DNA from 3 places in the Serratia sp. GW822-FHT06E05 genome. Region 3 is predicted to be linked to each of the others. Evidence: predicted binding sites of a transcription regulator. Region 3 holds the regulator's gene; each other region holds the start of a gene.
The links. Region 3 encodes PhoB, which activates phosphate uptake and scavenging genes when phosphate is short. Its sites were predicted from a motif close to CTGTCATAAAACTGNCNNAT; they were not measured.
Positions count from the first base shown of each region.

Region 1 (7,656 bases), on a different contig from region 3:
TCGCCCCTATCGGCGCCATCATCGGCGAATGGGTTGGCTCGGCGGAAGGCCTGGGTTACGTCATGCTTAACGCCAACGCGCGCATGCAGACCGACATCTGCTTTGCCGCGCTGTTTATTTTGGTGCTGATGACCGTCTTGCTATGGGTGACGGTAGACGCGCTATTGCTGCGCCTGATCGACTGGGCACCGGAAAATGATTGATCGCCTCACAACAACAAGGGTAACAACCATGCTTAAAAATACCGTCTGCGGGCTGCTGCTCGGCGCCACGCTGGCAAGCCAGGCCAATGCCGCGGAAAAACTGACGCTGGTGCTCGACTGGTATATTAACCCCGACCACGCGCCCATCATGGTGGCCGAGCAGATCGGCGCCTTCAAGGCCGAAGGGTTGGACGTCAAGATTGTGCCCCCTTCCGACCCGGCGCTGCCGCCGCGCCTGGTGGCGGCAAAACAGGCCGATTTGGCCATCACCTACCAGCCGCAGCTGCACTTTTTTACCGATCAGGGCCTGCCGCTGGTGCGCGTAGGCACCCTGATTAACTCACCGCTTAATACCGTGATGACGCTGGATAAAAGCATCACCACCCCGGCAGGACTTAAGGGTAAAAAAATCGGCTATTCGGTCAGCGGCATCGAACAAGCCACCTTGGCGACCATGCTTGAGCATGAACACCTCAACCCCAATGAAACCAAACTGATTAACGTTAACTTCCAACTGACCAGCGCCCTGCTGGCGGGCCAGGTCGATGCGGTAATCGGCGGCTATCGCAACATTGAAGCGCTGGAGCTGAAACTGCAGGGCAAAGATCCGGTGGTATTTAACGTGGAAGACTACGGTGTGCCGAGCTACGACGAGCTGATTATCGTCGCCAATCGCGATTCGCTGGCCGAGCCGAAAATCAAAAAATTCCTCGCGGCGCTGAAAAAAGGCAGCGACTATCTGCACGCCCATCCGCAGGAAAGCTGGCTGGCGTTCGCCAAAGCCCATCCGGAACTCAATACCGAGCTGAACAAACAGGCCTGGCAAGCCAGCCTGCCGCTGTTCGCAACCGATCCGGCGAAGCTGGATAAAGCGCGCTATCAAGCCTACGAACAATTCCTGTTCGACAACAAGCTGATCAAAAAAATCACGCCGGTGGAGCAATACGCGGTGGAGCTGAATTAAAGGTTATTCGCTTTATCAGGGGCGCTGTATGTCGCGCCCCTGCCATTCCCCCTCAGGCAGAAGGCGCGACGGTAACGTCACCCTGACCGCTGCGCTGCAAAGCCTGCAGCACCAGGCCACTCGCCTTGCACCGCTCCACAAAATCACGCACATAGGCCGCCCCCGACGCTTTTTGTCGCGGAACCGCCATGGCCTGCTGGATGGCAGTGAAATGCCCGGCCAGCACTCGATACCCCGGGTTTTGCGCTGCGGCAGCCAGCAACGGTTGACGCACGCCCGCAGCCGCATCCAACCCCTGTTCGAGGAACAAGGCGATCGCGTCGGCGGAGGTATCGGCACGTACCAGTTGCGCCTGCTTTAAGGTTCGCGACAGATACAGGTCGTAAGCCGCTCCCTGGCCTACGGCAATGCGCACCTCGGGCCGATCAAGTTCGGCAACCTGTTGCCAGGCAGACGCCTGGGCCACCAGATAGGTCCCCTCAATGATCGCATAAGGCGCACTGAACGCGATCTGCGCCGCCCGCACTGGTTCGATGGCCATAAAGGCGATGTTCCAGTCTCCGGTTTCCAACGCGGCAAAAACCTTGCCTGCGGCATCATAGGTCACCAACTCCAGCGCCACGCCCAACTCGCGGGCCAGCGCGCCGGCCAGCGTCACGGATACCCCCTGAGGTTCGCCGTCTGGCCCCCTCTGCGCCAACACCGGATTGCCCAGATTGATGGCCGCACGCAGGATCCCCTGCGGGGCCAAATCATCGAGTACGGCGGCGGGAATGCTATGCATGGCTTTCTCCTGAAAAAAAGGGTGAAGGTGTTTCGTCGACGCTCTCCATTAAGGCTAGAGCCAAACCTCGGATGAGCAACATTCAGCCGCTTTTCGCCTCGCTGGCGTGATTCATGTCACACTATTGTCACAAAAACGACCGATCGCACTCTGCCACGCCAGGGCAGCGCAAACACGCATTGACCCTGGCGCTTTCAATGCGCTATACCCTTCCTCTTTCGCGTCGTGCTTGGGTCGGCGGCGTTTGCCAGGGCAGTTAAGATTTCCTTTTTAATCAGACAGGGTACGGTGGATGGTTTCAGCATTAATCTCGTTTGCACTTTTTTTAGCCTCAATTTTAATCTACCGCACCCGTGCCGCCGCCAACCGCTGGTGGCTGGCCACCCTGCTGACGCTGCTGGGCAGCTATCTGATCCTCAACGTGGTGCTGATCGCCAGCAACTACTTTACCGGTGACGGCATTACCGATGCGGTGATCTACACCCTCACCAGCAGCCTGAAGGGCGCCGGCGTCGGTAAATACCTGCTGCCGTTTGTCGGCCTGCTGGCGGTGCTGGCGCTGATCTTCACCCTGCTGACCTGGAGTCTGGTACGGCGCAAGGCGAAAAGCAGCAGCGTGGTTTACAGCGTGCTCGCCGTGCTGCTGGCGCTGTTTTCCGTCGGCACTACTCCCGCCTTTCAGGACATCTCGCTGTTGGTGAAGAGCCAGATTAGCGGCGATACCGCCGACTTTGACACCTATTACAAAGCACCGAAGAAAACCGTACAGGGCAAAGCGCCGAACCTGGTGTATATCTATGCTGAAAGCCTGGAGAGAACCTACTTCGACCAACAAACCTTCCCCGGCCTGACCGACGAACTGAACCAGCACCGCGAAAACAGCATCGACTTCAGCAATACCCAACAGCTGCCCGGCACCGGTTACACCATCGCCGGTATGGTGTCTTCACAGTGCGGTATCCCACTGTTTGCGCCCTTTGACGGCAACGCCTCCAGCGCGGTATCCACCTTTTACCCGGAAAACGTCTGCCTGGGCGACGTGCTGAAATCCGCCGGGTACGACAACTACTTTTATCAGGGCGCCGAGCTGGCCTTCGCCGGCAAGGACACTTTCCTGAAATCGCACGGTTTTGACCATGCCTACGGCTTTAAGGAATTACGCGGACAGGTTAGCGACCCCGGCTACAAAAATGACTGGGGCTGGTACGACGATACCGTGCTGGACGTGGTGTTCGACAAATTCATCGAGCTGTCGAAGCAGAACAAAAAGTTCTCGCTGTTCGCCTTGACCGTGGACACCCATCACCCGGACGGCTTTATCTCCGCCAGCTGCAGCAAAAAGTCGTTCCGTTGGCAGAATAAAGAGAATCGGTCGCTGAGCGCAGTAGCCTGCAGCCAACAGCATATCGCCGCGCTGATCGACAAAATCAAGGCGTCCGAGTACTTCAAAAATACCGTTATCGTGGTGTCTTCGGACCATCTGGCGATGAACAATACCGCCTATGACATCCTGACCAAGCAGAAACGCCGCAACCTGTTCTTTATTATCGACGGCACCCGCCCGCAGACCGCGCTGCATAACGAGAAGCGCAGCACGCTGGACAACGGCGCTACCGTGCTGGACGTGATGGGTGGCGATAACTACATTGGCCTCGGTCGCAGCAGCCTGTCCAGCCCAACGCTGGCGACGTTGTTTTTGAATATCGACGAAAAAATCAACGCCTGGAAACCGGCGGTGGTCAAGCAATGGGGCTTCCCGAACAGCATCACAAACTACAGTCTCGACGATCGGGGCAACCGCTTTACCTTCTCCGGCATCACCTTTAAGGTGCCGTTTATTCTGAAGGTGACGGACAACAAAATTGAGCCGATGTTTAACGTCTACCTGTCCACGCCGCTGAAAAAACAGCTTGCCGGACTGGGGGCGGGTGAGAAATTCGTCTGGGTCGACAAATGTTATGAAATCGGTCGGGTGTGGTCGCCAGAACTGGCGTTGAGCACCGACACCTGCGTCGCGTCGGGCAGCCTGGCCGCCCCACCGCACATCGTGCAGGCCAAAGGGGGCAGCTATCGCGGCAAAATAGACTTTGAGCGTCCGCCAAACGATAGCATCGCCGCCTACCAAAGCGCCGTCGATAAACTGAAAGTCGACGACGCCGCCGTTAAATATCACGCGGACGCCATCGCCTTTATGCTGCCGGGCATGCCGGAACAGGTGAAGGCGATCACCGGTGTTTCCAGCGTCGAGGACTGGGGCCGTTGGTCAGACGCCAACCTGGCGCCGACGGTGAATATTGATTACGTCGATCCGCTGCCATCAGCATTCGATCTGGTGCTGCGCGCCCGCGCCTACGGTAAAAACGTCGGCGAACCTATCTCGGTGCGCGTCGGCAATCAGGAACAGTTTGTGACGCTCAGCGAACAGGACACCACCGTGACGCTGCGCTTCGACAACCCTGCCGGAGCCAGAAACATCAGCATCACGCCGCCGGCCCCCACGGAGCCACAAGAAGGTGCCAGCGGCGGTTTTGTACCGAAGAAACTGGGTATTGGCCTGGTCTCGCTGAAAGTGGAACAGGCTGCCCCCGCCTCCTGATCATCGCGCTGCATGCGGCGTCCGCGTTATTCGGGGCGAATTTATTCGCCCCCTGCCGTTTCTCCAAAGCTTTTGCGCTCATCTTCGGCTAACCTGTTGCTGTGAATTGATATCGGCATCCGTATGCCTCCCCGCCGCATAGCCGGGAGAACCAAGGAGAAAGTATGAGCAGTCAGCAATCCGGCACCGGCCTTACCCCCGCTCAGGCAGTCGAACAACTGGAAGCGCTGTATGTCGCCTCGGTTGAGGCGCTGCGCCAGGCGGTCGGTGACTTTATCAGCCATGGCAGTCTGCCCGACGCGCAGACCCGCGCGGCAGGGCTATTTGTTTACCCTGAGCTGCGCGTCAGCTGGGACGGGAAATCGCCCGGTCAAACCAAAACCCGCGCCTATGGCCGTTTCACCCACACCGGTTGCTATACCACCACCATCACCCGCCCGCATCTGTTCCGCCATTATCTGACAGAACAGTTGACCATGCTGGCCGGGGAGTACGATGCGCATATCGAAGTGCGGCCGTCACAGCAGGAAATACCTTTCCCTTACGTGATCGACGGTTCAAACCTGATGCTGGATCGGTCGATGAGCGCCAGCCTGGCGCAGCATTTCCCCACCACCGAGCTGGCGCAAATTGGCGATGAGACTGCCGATGGCCTGTTTCACGCCACCAGCACCTTCCCGCTTTCGCACTTCGACGCCCTGCGCGCCGACTTTTCGCTGGCGCGGCTGCGGCACTACACCGGCACCCCGGTGGAGCATTTTCAGCCCTTCGTGCTGTTCACCAACTACACCCGCTATGTGGATGAGTTTGTTCGCTGGGCCTGCGCCGAAATAGCCGATCCGGCCAGTCCTTATATTGCGCTGTCGAGCGCCGGCGGCATCTATATCACGCCGGAAACCACCGCACCGGATCAGGCGGTCTCCGACCTGGCGTGGAAAAACCACCAGATGCCGGCCTACCACCTGATCTCGCGCACCGGCCAGGGCATCACGCTGATCAATATCGGCGTCGGCCCCTCCAACGCCAAAACCATCTGCGACCATCTGGCGGTGCTGCGCCCCAGCGCCTGGCTGATGATCGGCCACTGCGGCGGCCTGCGCGAAAGCCAGTCGATTGGCGACTACGTGCTGGCGCACGCCTACCTGCGGGACGACCACGTGCTGGATTCGGTGCTGCCACCGGATATCCCGATCCCCAGCATTGCCGAAGTACAGCGTGCGCTGTATGACGCCACCAAAATGGTCAGCGGCATGCCCGGCGAAGAGGTAAAACAACGCCTGCGCACCGGCACCGTGGTCACCACCGACGATCGCAACTGGGAGCTGCGCTATTCCGCTTCGGCGCTGCGTTTTAACCTCAGCCGCGCCGTCGCGGTAGATATGGAAAGCGCCACCATCGCCGCTCAGGGCTACCGTTTCCGGGTGCCTTACGGCACGCTGTTGTGCGTGTCCGACAAACCGCTGCACGGTGAAATCAAGCTGCCCGGCCAGGCCAACCGCTTTTATGAAGGGGCCATTTCGGAACACCTGCAGATCGGTATCTGCGCTATCGACCTGCTGCGCGCCGAGGGCGATCGCCTGCATTCCCGCAAGCTGCGTACCTTTAACGAGCCGCCGTTCCGCTGATGGCGAAGGATCTGGGCCCGATTCGGCACAATGCCGTTCACTTAAGGTGTTTTTTAGGCCAGTTCGATGTTTTTTCGGTCGATAAACGGGTAAAGCTCCATGAGGTTCTTAAACTCCGACCGAGCAAGGGACCGTAGGCGCGGTCCCTTGCAACCCGCGCCTTTGCCCTATCAGACGGTTGGCTGTGCCAACGACTCTCACTTCATCACGCCGCATCACGGCCGGCTACGACAGGCGTCCCTGCCTGTCTCGCCTGAAACCGCCGTCCATGGCGGTTTCGCCTATGCGCCGCTCCTGCGTTCGACGTCTTCAAGGGCAGCCAACAGCGTGCTCATCTCACCCTTTTCATTGTCTTTCATCACGCAACGTCAAACTCAGGGGATAAGTTGCCCAGTGGCTGCTGATGCGGGTGTTGACCTTGGCGCGCATCACCCTCTGCCGAGCAAGGCGGCGTTGTCAGGGGCAACCGGCCAGGGAAGGCCGGTTGAGGCGAGACTAACAGGGAGGTTTGTCGTAGCCGACCCGCCCGACAACGCGGGTGCAGCAAGGGTATCCGCGCAGCGGACAGAGGGTGTTAAGCGAGGGCGCGGGTGGAGGGGCCGCGCCTACGGCCCCTCCAATTGCCGTTCATTGCGGTGGTAGAGAAATGCGGGATATTGACGGCAATTCTGCCTGCACTGAGCCTTCAGGGACCGAATAAAAAATGCCCGTCAGGCTTAAGTGAACGGCATTACCGCTTCGGCGGGCTTTTTAACTTTTCATACTCAGATCGTTGATGTACCGACCGCAAATCTGTTACAACAGCGGCTCTCATTCCCCGGACATCACCACACATATGATTGTCAGACCTCAGCAACACTGGTTCAGGCGGCTCTTCGTCTGGCACGGTTCAGTGCTATCCAAAATTCTGTTTCGCCTCAGCCTTAACGTGGCGATGTCCATCGTCGCCGTGCTGTGTTTTCAATGGTACGAACATCTGGGGGTCAAACTGACCCTGGCACCTTTCAGCCTGCTGGGCGTGGCGATCGCTATCTTTCTCGGCTTCCGCAACAGCGTCAGCTATGCGCGTTTCACCGAGGCGCGGTTGCTGTGGGGCAGCCTGCTGATCGTTGAGCGCTCGCTGCTGCGCCAGATCAAGAGTCTGCTACCGCAGCAGGATCAGGCGGCACGCGAGTTTGCCGCCCTGCTGATCGCGTTCAGCTACTGCCTGAAACACCAGCTGCGCGGCACCGATAGCAGCGCCGACCTGCAACGGCTGCTGCCCAACGTCGATCTGCGAGCGATAGAAAACAGCATGTCCCCCTGCAACCGGCTGCTGTTGATGATGGGCCAATGGCTGGGCGAAAAACGACAATCGGCACAGCTGTCGGACATGCTGTTTCACAGCATCGACCAAAACCTCAACCGGCTGTCGGAGATCCTCGGCGGCTGCGAACGCATCGCCAATACGCCGATCCCCTTTGCCTACAGCCTGATCGTTCATC
Region 1 is NZ_JBXALM010000002.1:453,318-460,973, forward strand. Features, by position in the region: gene AC1RKC_RS09755 (ABC transporter permease) at 1-203, shown strand, start outside; gene AC1RKC_RS09760 (ABC transporter substrate-binding protein) at 232-1,167, shown strand; gene AC1RKC_RS09765 (ABC transporter substrate-binding protein) at 1,220-1,951, opposite strand; gene opgB (phosphatidylglycerol--membrane-oligosaccharide glycerophosphotransferase) at 2,244-4,547, shown strand; gene AC1RKC_RS09775 (AMP nucleosidase) at 4,712-6,172, shown strand; gene AC1RKC_RS09780 (bestrophin family protein) at 7,008-7,656, shown strand, end outside.
Region 1: the regulator PhoB is predicted to act here: its motif matches at 2,076-2,095, upstream of opgB (phosphatidylglycerol--membrane-oligosaccharide glycerophosphotransferase).

Region 2 (7,656 bases), on a different contig from region 3:
GTCTGCACGCTCCGCCTTACTGTCGACATCCAGTCCAAATACCGGTTCACGTATGCCGTCGAAGTCCGCCACCAGCCCATTACTGAAAAAACTGCCGCTGGCCAGCACCACCTGCTGCGCCACCAACGGAATGTCAGTGTGGTTGCGGGTATAAACACCGATGACTCGCCCGGCTTCAATATCCGCTCGCAGCACGCTGTCCCCCGGCATAAAAACGCCGCCCAATTGCTGTAATCGCGAGCGCAGCGCCTGGTGCAACCGCATCCCCAGTACCGAAGGCGGCAGCGTCGGCAGCAGGCGAATCGGTTTGCCGACCGCCGCCTGCAGCGCCGCCAATGGCGCGTCATCCTCCAGCCCCAGACAGGCCGGCAAGAATATCGCCTCGGCGTCCGCAGCCAACCGCCGAAGCTCGTCCGCCATTGGCGTCAGGTTTTCCGGCAGATCCAGTACCCTGGCGATATTTACCGCTCGGAACTCACTGGGGTTATTGCGCAGCCGGTCCAGCGCCGGCAAGTGCATATCCGCCACCTCAGCCCGAACGTCCAGGGCCTGCGTCAGGGAACTCGCGGCCAACTGTGGCTGAAAATCCAAAAATCCTTCAATACCGATCACCGCAATGTGCCGCCACGGCAGTTCACCGCCTAACGGCGTAACGGGGATAGCCTGCGGGCTGAGCCAGGTGGCCCGGCGCGTGCCCAGCGGCGTGATGCGCAGATGATTGCGTTCGCTGCCACCCTGCAAATCAAGCCCACAGCGCTGTAGCAGCGATGCAGCTTCACCCGACAGCGCCGCCACCCGCTCGGCACCGATCAACGCATAGGGATGCCGGGGTGCCTGTGTTGCCAGTGCGGACAGCGCCGCCAATGGCTCTGTCACCGGGGTGCCGTCGGGCAGTTGCGCCAACAGATCAAGCGAGCCGGATGAAAAATAGAGTGCACTCTGGCCAGAACTGACCACCGCACAGCGCTTGCCCTGTTCCGCCAGGCGGATGGCGCAGGTCATACCCGCCAGGCCACCGCCAATCACCACTACGTCAAATCGCATCATCGGCCTCCTGTTCCCCCCGGGCATCGAGCCCGCACAATCCCTGGTAAACCCAACTGGTAAATTCACTTTCGCGCAGCGCATCGCCCCAGGCGATAGGCCGGACGCCTTTCCAACGCTCGTTGAGGAAATGCGATAGCTGGTCGATCGACTGCTGCGGGGTGGTGACGTTAAAGCGTGTCAGCAGCCCCGCGGCACGGCAGGCGCAAAGCTCCCCCTGGCAGGTGCCCATGCCAACGCGGGTACGGCGACGCAAATCGACCAGGTTATTGACGGTGAGAGAGTTAACCGCATAACGCACCTCGCCGGCGGTCACCGCTTCGCATTCGCACACCAGGCTGTTGTCCAACCGATCCCCCGCCGGTACGCGGTTTGCACGGTCGCCGTGGCGATAAACCGCCGAGCCACGAATACTGGCAGGCAAAGACACCACGCTACGCACCGTTTCTTCCGCCGACTGACGAGAACCCGGCAACGCCTCCTGTGCGGTAGTGCAGGGGCTGTCTGCCCGAAGCTTTTCACACACTTTATCGGTCGCCCACTGCGCCATCAGCCGATAGGTCATCAGCTTACCGCCGGTGATGGTGATAAAGCCTTCCAGGCCGTCGCGGCTGGCATGATCGAGCAGCACGATGCCACGGCTGACGTTGCGACCGCTAGGGTCGTCGTCACTGGCTACCAGAGGCCGAACGCCGGCATAAGCACGCAGAATTCGGGTTTGCGCCAATTCAGGTGCCAGCAACGCACCCTCGCGGATTAAAATGTCCACTTCCTGCGGGGTCACCAGCATGTTGTCGATCTGGTCATAGTCAATGTGGGTGGAGGTGGTGCCAATCAGCGAGATGGTGTCGCCCGGCACCAGAATGTCGGCGTCCGCCGGCTTGCGGCAGCGGTTGATCACCATGTTGTTGATGCGATGACCCAGGATCAGCAAAGCGCCCTTGGCCGGGAACATGCGAATTCGCAGATCGGCATATTCTGCAATCTGCTGACCCCAGATACCGGCGGCGTTGACCACCACTTCGGCGTGAATATCGTAACGGCGCGACGATTGATGGTCGAAAACACGCACTCCGGTAACGCGATCGCCCGTGCGTAATAAACCGACCACCTGGTGATAAGTGAGGATCTGCGCGCCGTGCTCACGGGCATCGAGCATATTGGCGGCGGTCAAACGGAAAGGATCGACAGTACCGTCCGGCACGCGCACGGCACCGATGAGCGCCGGATTAGCTGCCGGCTCCAGCCGCAACGCCAACTGCGGATCAATAGCTTCAGCGTTGATACCGGCGCTGTGGCAGGAGACAATAAACTGCTGTTGGTAAGCCAGTGAATCCTGCGGCAGGGTGATAAACAGCCCGTCGGTTCGCTCAATACAGTGATGCGCAATGCGTTTGAGGATACGGTTCTCTTCTATGCATTCGCGCGCAGATTCGCCGTCGGTTACCGCATAACGCGCACCGCTGTGCAGCAGGCCGTGGTTGCGCCCGGTCGCGCCGGTCGCGATATCATGACGCTCCAGCAGTATGCAACGCAGTCCGCGGCGTGCGCAGTCACGAGCAATGCCCGCGCCGGTCGCGCCGCCGCCAATGATGATCACATCCGTTTCGTTTTCTGCTGAATGGCTGCTCATGACGCTCCCTCTGGATCCGTGGTTATTGCCCTATTGGGCCACAGTCATTGGGGTCTTTGTTTGATAAGGAACAATAACGAACTTAAAACGAAAGTAAAATGTCCACAAAAAACCACGAATGTGATCACAATCACGATTTTTAGGCGTTTTTCTATTTCATAACGTTAACGAATCGCTCAAAATCCGCCGGTGTTTCATAAAAGTGTAACATTTGCGCCATTCATCACAGCGACACCAGGCGGTTTTGACTAGGATGACGCTCGTTATGGAACAAAAAAACACCACATTCGATATCCGCTCAATCATCAAATGAACGTAAAAGATCATATTGATGTGATAACTAGATAAAGCCATCGGAGGCGCTCATGTTGAGTATTTTTAAGCCGGCAGCACACATTTCACGTGTGCCGGTCGACAAAGTCGACCCGCTGTACCGTAAATTGCGCTGGCAAATATTTATGGGGATTTTCTTCGGTTATGCCGCATACTACCTGGTGCGCAAGAACTTCACCCTGGCCATGCCTTACCTGATTGACCAGGGCTTCAGCCGCGGTGACCTCGGTTTCGCGCTGTCCGGTATTTCCATCGCCTACGGTTTCTCCAAATTTATCATGGGGTCGGTTTCTGACCGCTCCAACCCTCGCGTGTTCCTGCCCGCCGGCCTGATTTTGGCTGCTGCGGTCATGCTGTTCATGGGCTTCGTTCCATGGGCGACATCGAGCATCGCGGTCATGTTCGTGCTGCTGTTCCTGTGCGGTTGGTTCCAGGGCATGGGCTGGCCGCCTTGTGGCCGTACCATGGTGCACTGGTGGTCGCAGAAAGAGCGTGGCGGTATCGTTTCGGTCTGGAACTGCGCCCATAACGTGGGTGGCGGTCTGCCACCGCTGCTGTTCTTGCTGGGTATGGCCTGGTTCAACGACTGGCACGCGGCGCTGTACATGCCGGCCTTCGGTGCCATTCTGGTAGCCCTGATCGCCTTTGCCCTGATGCGCGACACCCCGCAATCCTGCGGCCTGCCGCCGATTGAAGAATACAAAAACGATTATCCGGACGACTACACCGACAAAGCGGAAGAAGAGCTGACGGCCAAGCAGATCTTCATGCAATACATCCTGCCGAACAAACTGCTGTGGTACATCGCCGTAGCTAACGTGTTCGTTTATCTGCTGCGTTACGGCATTCTGGACTGGTCACCGACCTACCTGAAAGAAGTGAAACACTTCGCGCTGGACAAGTCTTCCTGGGCTTACTTCCTGTACGAGTATGCCGGTATTCCGGGCACCCTGCTGTGCGGCTGGATGTCGGACAAGGTGTTCAAGGGTAACCGCGGCGCTACCGGCGTGTTCTTCATGACGCTGGTGACCATTGCCACCGTCGTTTACTGGCTGAACCCGGTCGGTAATCCTGGCATCGATATGGCCTGTATGATCACCATCGGCTTCCTGATTTACGGCCCGGTCATGCTGATCGGCCTGCACGCACTGGAACTGGCACCGAAGAAAGCCGCCGGCACCGCCGCAGGCTTCACCGGTCTGTTCGGTTACCTGGGCGGCTCTGTTGCAGCCAGCGCCATCGTCGGCTACACCGTTGACTACTTCGGTTGGGACGGCGGCTTTATGGTGATGATTGGCGGTAGCATCGGCGCGGTAGTGCTGCTGTTGCTGACCATGATGAGCGAGAAAAAACACCACGCGGAAATCGCTGCCAACAAACGCGGTTAAGCGTCATACAACTTTCGCATTATTTAAAGGCCGCCTTGCGGCCTTTTTACTACCCCTGCACCTACAACATGGAGAACAACAATATGCGGACTCAAGTCAAAGCCCTGCTGGCAGGGATTATCCTGGCCACCTCAATGGTCAGCGCCGCACAAGCCGCCGACAAGGTGGTGATCGCCCACCGTGGCGCCAGCGGTTATCTGCCGGAACACACGCTGCCGGCGAAGGCCATGGCCTACGCGCAGGGCGCGGATTTCCTCGAACAAGATCTGGTGATGACCAAGGACAACGAGCTGGTGGTGTTGCATGACCACTACCTCGATCGCGTCACCGACGTAGCAGAGCGTTTCCCGGACCGCGCGCGCAAAGACGGCCGTTATTACGCCATCGACTTTACGCTGCCTGAAATCAAGTCGCTGAAGTTCACCGAAGGTTTTGAGATCGAAAATGGCAAGAAGGTACAGGGCTACCCGGGTCGTTTCCCGATGGGTAAATCCGACTTCCGCGTCCATACCTTCCAGGAAGAGATCGAATTTGTGCAGGGGTTGAATCATTCAACCGGCAAAAACATCGGTATTTACCCGGAAATCAAAGCGCCGTGGTTCCATAAGCAGGAAGGGAAAGACATTTCCAGCAAGGTGCTGGCGGTTCTGAAACAGTACGGCTACACCGGCAAGGGCGATAACGTTTATCTGCAATGCTTCGATGCCAACGAGCTGAAGCGGATTAAAACCGAGCTGGAACCGAAAATGGGCATGGATCTGAAGCTGATCCAACTGATCGCCTATAACAAGTGGCAGGAAACCTATGAGCAGAAAGCCGACGGCAAATGGGTGGAATACGACTATGACTGGATGTTCAAACCGGGCGCGATGAAGCAAATCGCCCAGTATGCCGACGGCATCGGACCGGACTACCACATGCTGGTGGTGGCGGAAAAATCCAAGCCGGGCAAGGTGGTGCTGACCGACATGGTGAAAGAAGCGCATGCCAACAAGTTGGCGGTGCACCCATTCACCATCCGCGCCGATGCGCTGCCAGACTACGTGACCGACGTGAATCAGCTGTATGACGTGATTTACAACCAGGCGGGCGTGGACGGCGTGTTCACCGACTTCCCTGACAAGGGCGTGCAATTCCTGCAAAAGCAGGGCCAGCACAAGTAATACCAATCAGGGCGCCGCAAGGCGCCCTGTTCATATCAACCCAGGAACATTTTCCGCAGGTAATGTGGCACCGCGTCGTCGACGTTTGAGCCAATGACTTCCAGCTCAGGCAGTTTATCTTTCAAACGCTGATGCGCGTCGCGCATGATGCAGCCTTTACCGGCCATCGACAGCATTTCCAGATCGTTCATGCCGTCGCCGAAGGCGATGCACTCTTTCAACGTATAACCGATGATCTTGGCCACTTCTTCCAGCGCATGCCCTTTTGACACGCCACCCGCCATCACTTCCAGACAGGTTGGGAACGAGAAGCTGACGTTAACCCGATCGCCCCAGCGTGCATTGATGGCATCTTCCAGCGGCAGCAGCTTTTCGTGATCGTCGCAGGTGAAGTACACCTTGCACACGCCGTCGGTTTCCAACAGGCCCGGTTCGAACAACTGGTACTGGAAAATGGATTCCTGGAAAAACTCTTTCTGTTCAGGGCTTTCGCGGTTGATGTACCAGTCGTCGTTGCGGTAGACGTTGGTGGTGATATCGGCATCGTTATGCAGCATGCCGTAAAGGTCGCGGGCAATGTCTTCGGCCAGGTTATGGCTGAAAATCAGCTCACCGTCGGTGTTGTGCACGCGAGCGCCGTTGGACGTGATCATAAAGGCGCTGATGTCGAGGTTATCGCGGATCTGCGCAACGTCGATATGGTGACGCCCGGTAGCGAAGACGAAATGTACCCCACGCTGGGTCAGCAGCTTCAAGGTCTCTTTGGCGTACGGGGACAAGGTGTGGTCAGGTGACAGCAGCGTGCCATCTAAATCGGAAGCGACGACGTGATACATAGCGGTATGTTCTAACCTCTGATGGAGTGGTCGGCGGTAGGGGTACCACCTAAGTGTTGAGCAAAGAAACGCAGGATTGCGTTCAGTGCTTCGGCGCGCATCGCGTCCCGCTCAAACAGGATCTCATGCCGTGCGCCTTCGATAACCTGCGGTTTTTCCCCTTCGCAAGGGTGCCCCGCTTCTGACAATGCCTGACAAAAAGCCTGGTGAGAGCGGTTGTCGACCACCCGATCCTCCCCGGCCTGCAATAACAATAGCGGCGTAGTGATGTTAGCCGCCTGAGCGATGATATCCCGACCGGCCTGGAGACTTTCTCGCACCCAATGGTAAGTGGGCCCCCCCACCTGCAGCTCGGGATAGTCGGCGTAATAGCGCAAGCAGCGCCGATAACGTTCACGACTGTGGGTCAACACGTTGACCACGTACGGCAGTGGGCGCCACTGGCCGGTGCCTATCGCATAGTACTCACGCACCTTCGGGTGCTTCTCCGCCCAGTCAAGAATGCGATTGGCCATCCAACCCGGCATCGGTAAATAAATGCCGAACATTGGCGCACAAAACGCGGCGGCGTCAAAGGCCTGCGGCTGACGAGCCAGGAATTGCGCCAGGATCGCGCCCCCCATTGAGTGCGCCAGCGCAAAGCGTTGCCGGTAACCGCGTGGCTTCACTTCCTGCTGATAGAACTGGGTGAAATCGTCGACGTAATCGCTGAAGTTTATCACATGACCACGGTGCGTATCCGCCAGCAAACGGCCGGAACGGCCTTGCCCACGGTGATCTAAAATCATCACATCATAGCCACACTGGAACAGATCGTAGGCAACCTCAGGATATTTAACGTAACTTTCGATGCGGCCGGGGCTTACCACCACCACCCGCTGATGACGCGCAGAACAGAATCGTACGAAGCGGATGGGTACGCCGCCAACGCCGATGAACTCGCCCTCCTCACGCAGCCGCCAAAAGTCCAGCAGCGGGCCGGTGGCGAAAGCAGCAAACTGCGTTTCACGCGTTAACCAGTCATCGGTGCTGAGAGTAAACGACGTCATCAAATGCTTTTCCCTGAGCCGCCAGCGGTAAAAATGTGACCGCTGGCACAAGAAATAATACTAGCGTATTGTGATTCAATTCCTACAAAAACCGAATCATTTTGGCACAAATTGGCGCTTTCAGGGAGCACTGCAATGACTTTGGACTGGTGGCTAACCTACCTGCTGACAACCCTTATCCTCAGCCTGTCACCCGGCTCTGGAGCGATC
Region 2 is NZ_JBXALM010000004.1:241,719-249,374, reverse strand. Features, by position in the region: gene glpB (glycerol-3-phosphate dehydrogenase subunit GlpB) at 1-1,044, opposite strand, end outside; gene glpA (anaerobic glycerol-3-phosphate dehydrogenase subunit A) at 1,034-2,677, opposite strand; gene glpT (glycerol-3-phosphate transporter) at 3,043-4,398, shown strand; gene glpQ (glycerophosphodiester phosphodiesterase) at 4,482-5,561, shown strand; gene yigL (sugar/pyridoxal phosphate phosphatase YigL) at 5,597-6,397, opposite strand; gene pldB (lysophospholipase L2) at 6,409-7,446, opposite strand; gene rhtB (homoserine/homoserine lactone efflux protein) at 7,582-7,656, shown strand, end outside.
Region 2: the regulator PhoB is predicted to act here: its motif matches at 2,869-2,888, upstream of glpT (glycerol-3-phosphate transporter).

Region 3 (7,656 bases):
TCCTCTCCACGCTCGCGGATCTGTCGCCGTTGATCGTCAGAGCACAGGTAGGCCCACACGGTGTCATCCAGTTGCAGATAGCGGCAACCGGCATCATAAAACGCCTTGATCGCCTCGCGGTAGGTCTGCGCCAGATCGTCAAAATAGGCGTTCAGATCCGGGTAAACCTGGCTGTCGATGGCCTTACGCCCACCGCGAAAGTGCAGCACACTCGGGCTTGGAATGGTCATCTTCGGCACCGCATCACCGGCGATGGCCTTCAGAAAACGAAAGTCCTCCAGCATCGGATGCTGCGGGTTGAAGCCCAATTTGCCGACCACCTTGATACTGCGCGCCCGCGTCTGTACGCCGTTAAACTGGATCCCCTGCTCCGCGTCATAACCTTCCACGCCGTCCAGCCCTTCCAAAAAGTCGAAGTGCCACCACGCTCGACGAAACTCTCCATCCGTCACGACCGCCAAACCGAGATCTTTCTGTTTTGCCACCGCCAGACGGATCTGTTGGTCTTCAACTTCCCGTAACTGAAGGGCATCAATCTCGCCCTGCAGAAACTGTTGGCGAGCGGTTTTCAGCGCCGCAGGGCGTAACAGACTGCCGACAACGTCAGCGTGAAAGGCAGAATTGCAATCGCACATAATATGACTCCCGCTAGCCGGCAAAAGCTCGGGCCTTTGCCTCAGTGATTTACAGTGTGAACTATTACGCCGGGTTATTAAATAGACTTCCAGACGTCTAGATGACTTATAATCAGCATGCTGTCACGTCGACTGACGGGCGGCAACGGAAGAATTTTCACAGGGGATGAAAGAAATTCATGTTGGGCACCCAAGGTGCCCAGAGGCAGGCTTATTGCAGGCCCAGCGCCAGCCGGGTTTTCTGCAGAGTCTGTGGCGGCAGTGGCAGATAGCCGTCGTGATTGACCAGATTTTGCCCGGTGTCCGACAGCACGCGATCGAGAAATGCCGCCGTCAGCGGCTCCAGCGGCTGGTTGGGCGCTTTATTAATGTAAATATACAGATAGCGAGACAACGGATAGCTGCCGTTACGCACGTTGGCGTCATTTGGCGTCACATAGTTTTGGCCGGTCTCCGCTAACGGCAACAGCCGTACGCCGCTGGCGCGAAAACCGATACTGGCATACCCGATACTGTTCAGCGAACCGGCCACCGCCTGCACGACTGAAGCCGAGCCCGGCAGCTCATTGACGCGCGGCATAAAATCGCCGCCACACAGCGCACGCAGTTTGAAATAGCCGTAGGTGCCGGAGGCCGAATTACGTCCAAAACGTTGCAGCGCACGCTGTTGCCAATCACCCGTCAGCCCCAGTTCCCCCCACCTCGTCAAAGGCTGGCTCTCGCCACAGCGCAGAGTCGCGGAGAAAATTCGGTCGAGCTGCTGCAGATTAAGACCGCGCAGCGGATTGTCCTGATGCACCAGCACCACCAGCGCATCGACCGCGACCGGTACCGCCAACGGCGCATAACCGTAACGATGCTCGAATGCAGAGACTTCCGCGGCCTTCATCGGGCGACTCATCGGGCCAAGCTGCGCTGCACCAGCCGCCAATGCGGTTGGCGCCGTGGAGGAACCGGCGGCCTGGATTTGCAGATTAACGTTGGGATAATGCTGGCTGAAGTCCTGCGCCCACAGCGCCATCAGGTTCGCCAGCGTATCGGAGCCGACGCTAGACAGGTTGCCGGACAACATGCCATCCGGCTGTGCCAGCGCGCCTCGGCTTGCCAACAGCGCCAGGCAAAGCAACAGCCCTCGGGTGATTCGGATCATGCCAGCCTCTCGCGTTAATTTTTCACCGCATTCTCTGACAAAGCTGCGGGAACAATCAACCGGTTAGGCAAGGTAAAGATAAATCGGGTGCCGATGCCCTGCTCGCTAAGGATCTCCAGCCGCGCATCGTGGTGACTGAGCGCATGCTTGACGATCGCCAACCCCAGCCCACTGCCGCCGGTCTGGCGTGAACGGGCTTTGTCGACGCGGTAGAAGCGTTCGGTCAAACGGGGAATATGTTCGGCCGCGATACCCGGCCCATTATCACTGACCTGAAACTGCGCGCCGTTTGGCGTCTGCTGCCAGCTGACCTCAATATTGGTGCCTTTCGGCGTATGATTGACGGCGTTATACACCAGATTCGACACCGCACTGCGAAGTTGGTCATCGTTACCGAACACTTTCAACTGCTCATTCACCCGGAAGGTGATTTCGTGGTTGCCGCCGCTCAGCGATTGCGCCTCACGTTGTAACACCCGCAACATCAGGGGGATATCAACCCGCTCGTTCATTTCAACGTTAGGCGCCGCCTCGATGCGCGACAGCGTCAGCAGTTGCTTGACCAGTCCGTCCATGCGGCGAGTCTGCTCCTGCATGGTGCCCAACGCCTTACCGCGCAGCGAACCATCCAGCTCTTCGTCGCTCATCATTTCCAGGTAACCCTGCAATACCGTCAGCGGCGTGCGCAGCTCGTGGCTGACGTTAGCGAAGAAGTTGCGCCGAGCCCCTTCCAGTTGACGCATCTGGGTCACATCACGGGCTACCATCAATAATTGCCCTTCGGAGTAGGGCATCACACGAAACTCGACGTAATGCTCGTTATTCAGTTGCAGCGTCAAAGGGCGGGAGAACTCCTGCTGTTGCAGATAGTGACTGAACTCCGGATAACGCAACAGGTTGAGAATGTGCTGGCCATTGTCTTCCGGCCAGCGGAAACCCAGCAAATGCTGCGCCAGCCCGTTGCACCAAAAGATATTGCCTTCGACGGTAGTCATCACTACCGCATCGGGCAGCGATTCCGCTCCGCTACGGAAGCGTTTGATCAACAGCGCCAGCTCACGGCGCCGACGACGGTTCCGTTGCTGCATCTGATACAAGCCGTAAAACAGCGGTTCCCAGCTCCAGCGGCCAGGCGGCGGCGTCATGCTGCGGTCAACCCACAGCCAGTGGGAAAGTTTGAGTTGATTGTAGAAATTCCATACCAACGCCGCCAGCACGGAGGCCAGCAGCAGCCAGGGCAGATAACCGAAAATCAGCCCCAACAGTAAGGCAGGCAGGCAGAAAAGGGCCAGCTCCAGGGCCAGCCTCTTCCAGGATAGACGTTCTAACACGGCATATTCTCCAGCGCGGCGCGATCAGTAGCGCGTTGAGAATCGGTAGCCGGTGCCCCGAACGGTTTGAACCATTTTGTCATGACCACTGGTCTCTAACGCCTTACGGAGCCGACGGATGTGCACGTCAACGGTGCGGTCTTCCACATAAACGTTAGTGCCCCAGACGTGATTAAGCAACTGCTCACGGCTATAAACGCGTTCAGGATGGGTCATAAAGAAGTGCAACAGCTTGAACTCGGTCGGCCCCATATCCAGCGCTTGTTCGTTAGCCATCACGCGGTGTGAGGAAGGGTCCAGGCTCAGCCCTTGCATTTCAATCACTTCTTCCACCGCCATCGGTGAAATACGGCGCATTACCGCCTTGATGCGCGCCACCAGTTCCTTCGGTGAGAAGGGTTTGGTGATGTAATCATCCGCCCCGACTTCCAGGCCGCGCACCCGGTCTTCTTCTTCACCGCGCGCGGTCAACATCATCACCGGAATATCGCGGGTCAGCGCTTCACGTTTCATATGTTTAATAAACTGAATGCCGGATCCCCCGGGTAACATCCAGTCGAGCAACACTAAATCAGGGAACGGCTCAGACAGGCGCGTCACGGCGCTGTCATAATCCTCAGCTTCCAACGGTTGGTAACCATTCTGTTCCAACACAAAGCACACCATCTCACGGATCGGCGCTTCGTCTTCCACCACCAGTATGCGTCTTGCCATCGTCAATCCTGCCAATGTGTTAGCGATCACAGTTGATTGCGGGCGCCATTATGCGTCAGTTTTGTGACACTTTTATGAAAAAAGCGGGCTGTTATAGGCAGTAAGCATAGCGATTATTTCCAACGTCAAAGAAAAATCATTCAGTTGTCATAATGATTGCGTCACGACAGCCGCCGCAACGCCCTTTATAATCACCGCCATTACCCTATCGCCCCGGGAGTGTCATGCGCCTGATCCACACCTCTGACTGGCATCTTGGCCAGTACTTTTTCACCAAAAGCCGCGCCGCCGAGCATCAGGCATTTCTGCACTGGCTGATCGAACAGATTGAACAACACCAGGTGGATGCGCTGATTGTCGCCGGGGATCTGTTCGATACCGGCTCGCCGCCAAGCTACGCCCGCGAGCTGTATAACCGCTTCGTGGTGGAACTGCAGCGTACCGGCTGCCAGTTGGTGGTGTTGGGCGGCAATCACGACTCCGTGGCCACCTTAAATGAATCGCGTGAATTACTTTCCTGTCTGAATACCACCGTGATCGCCAATGCGCAGAGCGAAATCGAACAACAGGTGCTGGTGCTGAATCAACGCGACGGCCAACCGGGTGCGGTATTGTGCGCCATTCCTTTTCTGCGCCCGCGCGATCTGCTCACCAGCCGCGCCGGTGAGTCCGGGGTGCAAAAACAGCAGGCGCTGCAAGAGTCTATCGCCGACCACTATCACACCCTGTACCAGGCCGCCTGTGCGCGCCGTGATGCGCTGGGCTTGCCGCTGCCCATCGTCGCTACCGGCCATCTGACCACCGTCGGCGTCACCACGTCCGACTCGGTGCGCGACATCTATATTGGTACGCTGGACGCCTTCCCCGCACAGGCGTTCCCGCCGGCCGATTACATCGCGCTGGGGCATATTCATCGCGCGCAAAACGTCGCCAAATCTGAACATATTCGCTACAGCGGCTCCCCTATCCCGCTCAGTTTTGACGAGTTGGGCAAGGCCAAAAGCGTGTTTATGGTGGATTTCGCGGCGGGTGCCCTGCAACAGGTCAGCGCGTTGGAGATCCCAAGCTTCCAACCGATGCAGCTCATTAAGGGAGATTTGGCGCAGATCGAGCAGCAATTACGGCTGTTCGCCGATTATCAGGGTGAATTACCGGTATGGCTGGATATCGAAGTGGCGACCCAGGATTACCTTAGCGACATTCAGCGTCGCATTCAGCTGCTGGCCGATCAACTGCCGGTAGAGGTCGTGCTGCTGCGCCGCAGTAAGGAGCAGCGTCACCAGGCCATTGAACAACAAGACAAAGAAACGCTCAACGAACTAAGCGTCACCGAGGTCTTTGAGCGGCGGCTGGCGCAGGAACCCGAGATGGCCGAAGCGCGCAAACAGCGAATGAGTCAGATGTTCCAACAGGTGGTCGAAGCCGTACGGCACCAGGATCAGGAGCCGAACCAATGAAAATTCTCAGCCTGAGATTAAAAAACCTCAATTCGCTGCAGGGGGAATGGAAGATAGACTTCACCGCCGAGCCCTTCGCCAGCAACGGATTATTTGCCATCACCGGCCCCACCGGCGCGGGTAAAACCACCCTGCTGGACGCCATCTGTCTGGCACTGTACCACCAGACGCCGCGCCTGAATGTCACGCCAAGCCAAAATGAGCTGATGACCCGCCACACCGCCGAGTCGCTGGCGGAGGTCGAGTTTGAGGTTAAAGGTGTCGGTTACCGCGCGTTCTGGAGCCAGCGCCGTGCCAAAAACTCCCCGGACGGCAACCTGCAGGCGCCGAAGGTGGAACTGGCGCTGCGCGATGACGGCAAAATCCTGGCCGATAAAGTCCGCGACAAGCTGGATCTTACCGCCGCGATCACCGGGCTGGATTTCGGTCGTTTTACCAAATCGATGATGTTGTCTCAGGGGCAGTTCGCTGCCTTCCTGAATGCCGATGCCAATGATCGCGCCGAACTGCTGGAAGAGTTGACCGGCACCGAGATTTACGGCCAGCTTTCCGAGCGCGTTTTCGAGCAGCACAAACAGGCCAAAACCGATCTGGACGCGTTGCATCAGCGCGCCAGCGGCATTGAGTTGCTGAACGAAGAACAGCGCCAACAGCTGGAAAGCCAGCTCGTGGAGCTCAGTTCGCAGGAAAATGCCCTCAGCGAACAGACCCAGCGTCAGCAACGGGCGTTAAACTGGCTACAGCAATGGCAGCAGACGCAGCAGAAACAGCAGGAATACCAGCGTCAGTTGAGCGCCGTACAACAGGAGCAGGCTGAGGCAGAACCGCAACTTCAGCAGTTGGCGCGCAGCGAGCCGGCAGAGAAACTGCGCCCACTGCTCAACGAACGCAACCGCTACCGCAGCGATCAACAGGCGCTACAACAGCAGATTGCCCAGTTGACGCAGCAACAGGAGCAACAGCTTGCCCAGATGACCCCGTTGCAGCAGGCAGTGGAACAAGCACGTGCTCAACTGCAGGCGCATGTCGAACACCAGCAGATCCAACAACGTCTGATCGACGAGCAGATCGTCCCGCTCGACCACCAGATAACCCAGTTGCAAAAAACGCAGACAGAACTGCAACAGGCCTGCGATGCCGCCACGCAACAGTACGCTCAGCAACAAGCGGAGCTGGAACAACTTGAGGTTTTACGAGCCCGGCTCACCGCCCAAGCCGGACAGCAGCAGGAGCAGCTTAACGGCCTCACTGCCGCACTGGCAGCGCAGCAACAGCAGCAAAATGCGCTGGAAGCTCAAGCCCCCCTAACAGCGCTGCGCCAACGTCAGACCGAACTGGCCGAGCTGCGTCCGGTGCGCCAGCAATTATTTACCCTCTCCTCGCTGTTTGGCCAGGTCAGCGAACGTCTGGAACAACAACGCAAGGAGTTCACGGCCCGTCAGACCCAGCTCAGCGAGCTTGAAAAGCAGCTTGAAGAAACACGCCAGCAGTACAAACAGCAAAAAGCACATCAGACGGACGTAGAGAAAGCCCTTGAGCTGGAGCAACGCATCGTCAGCCTGGAGGCGGAACGCGCTCGCCTGCAAACTGGCGAACCTTGTCCACTGTGCGGCTCAGCCGAACATCCGGCCATCGAACAGTATCAGGCGGTAAAACCCTCTGAGACAGCACTGCGTCTGGCCGATATGCGCGTCAAAACCGAGGCTTTGTACACCCAGGGCACCGAGCTGCGCACCCGCTGCGAAAGCCTGAAAGAGCAACTGCAGCGCCAGCAACATCTTATCGGCCAAGATGAACAACAGCTGGCCGCTCATCGTCAGCAATGGCAAACCCTCAGCACGCCTCTGGCGTTTGATTTTGATCTGCAGGACACCGCTCGCCTTAGCCAGTGGTTAAGCGACTGCGACAATGAGGAGCGTCAGGCTCAGGCCGGTCTGCTGCAACACGAGCAGGCAGCCCAGGCGGTACAGCAGGCTAAAGACCGGTTGGCCGCACTGCAGACACAGCAGCAACAGGCGCAGCAAGAAAAGGCACTGCTGGACGAGCGTTTCAAACTGCTGGAAAAAAGCCACGCCGAGGCCCAATCGCAGCAGCAACGCCTGCAGCAACAGCGTCAAGAAGCAGAGCGAGCTCTGGGCGAACAACGTACGCAGCGGCTGGCGCTGTTTGGCGAACAGCAAATCGTGCAGGTGCGTGAACAGCTGCGTGCCCGGCAGACGGCCTGCGAAGAGGCTATACAACTGGCCGCAGAGCACTGGCAGAAGGCGCAGGAACAACGCGATCGTCTTGGCGGGCAACTCACCGGGTTGCAGCAACAGCTGTTGCACCTGGCCGAACGGCTGCAACAGGCGGAGCAAGATTGGCTGCAA
Region 3 is NZ_JBXALM010000012.1:155,269-162,924, reverse strand. Features, by position in the region: gene AC1RKC_RS22510 (cobalamin-independent methionine synthase II family protein) at 1-635, opposite strand, end outside; gene AC1RKC_RS22505 (PstS family phosphate ABC transporter substrate-binding protein) at 847-1,785, opposite strand; gene phoR (phosphate regulon sensor histidine kinase PhoR) at 1,800-3,116, opposite strand; gene phoB (phosphate response regulator transcription factor PhoB) at 3,141-3,830, opposite strand; gene sbcD (exonuclease subunit SbcD) at 4,055-5,287, shown strand; gene sbcC (exonuclease subunit SbcC) at 5,284-7,656, shown strand, end outside.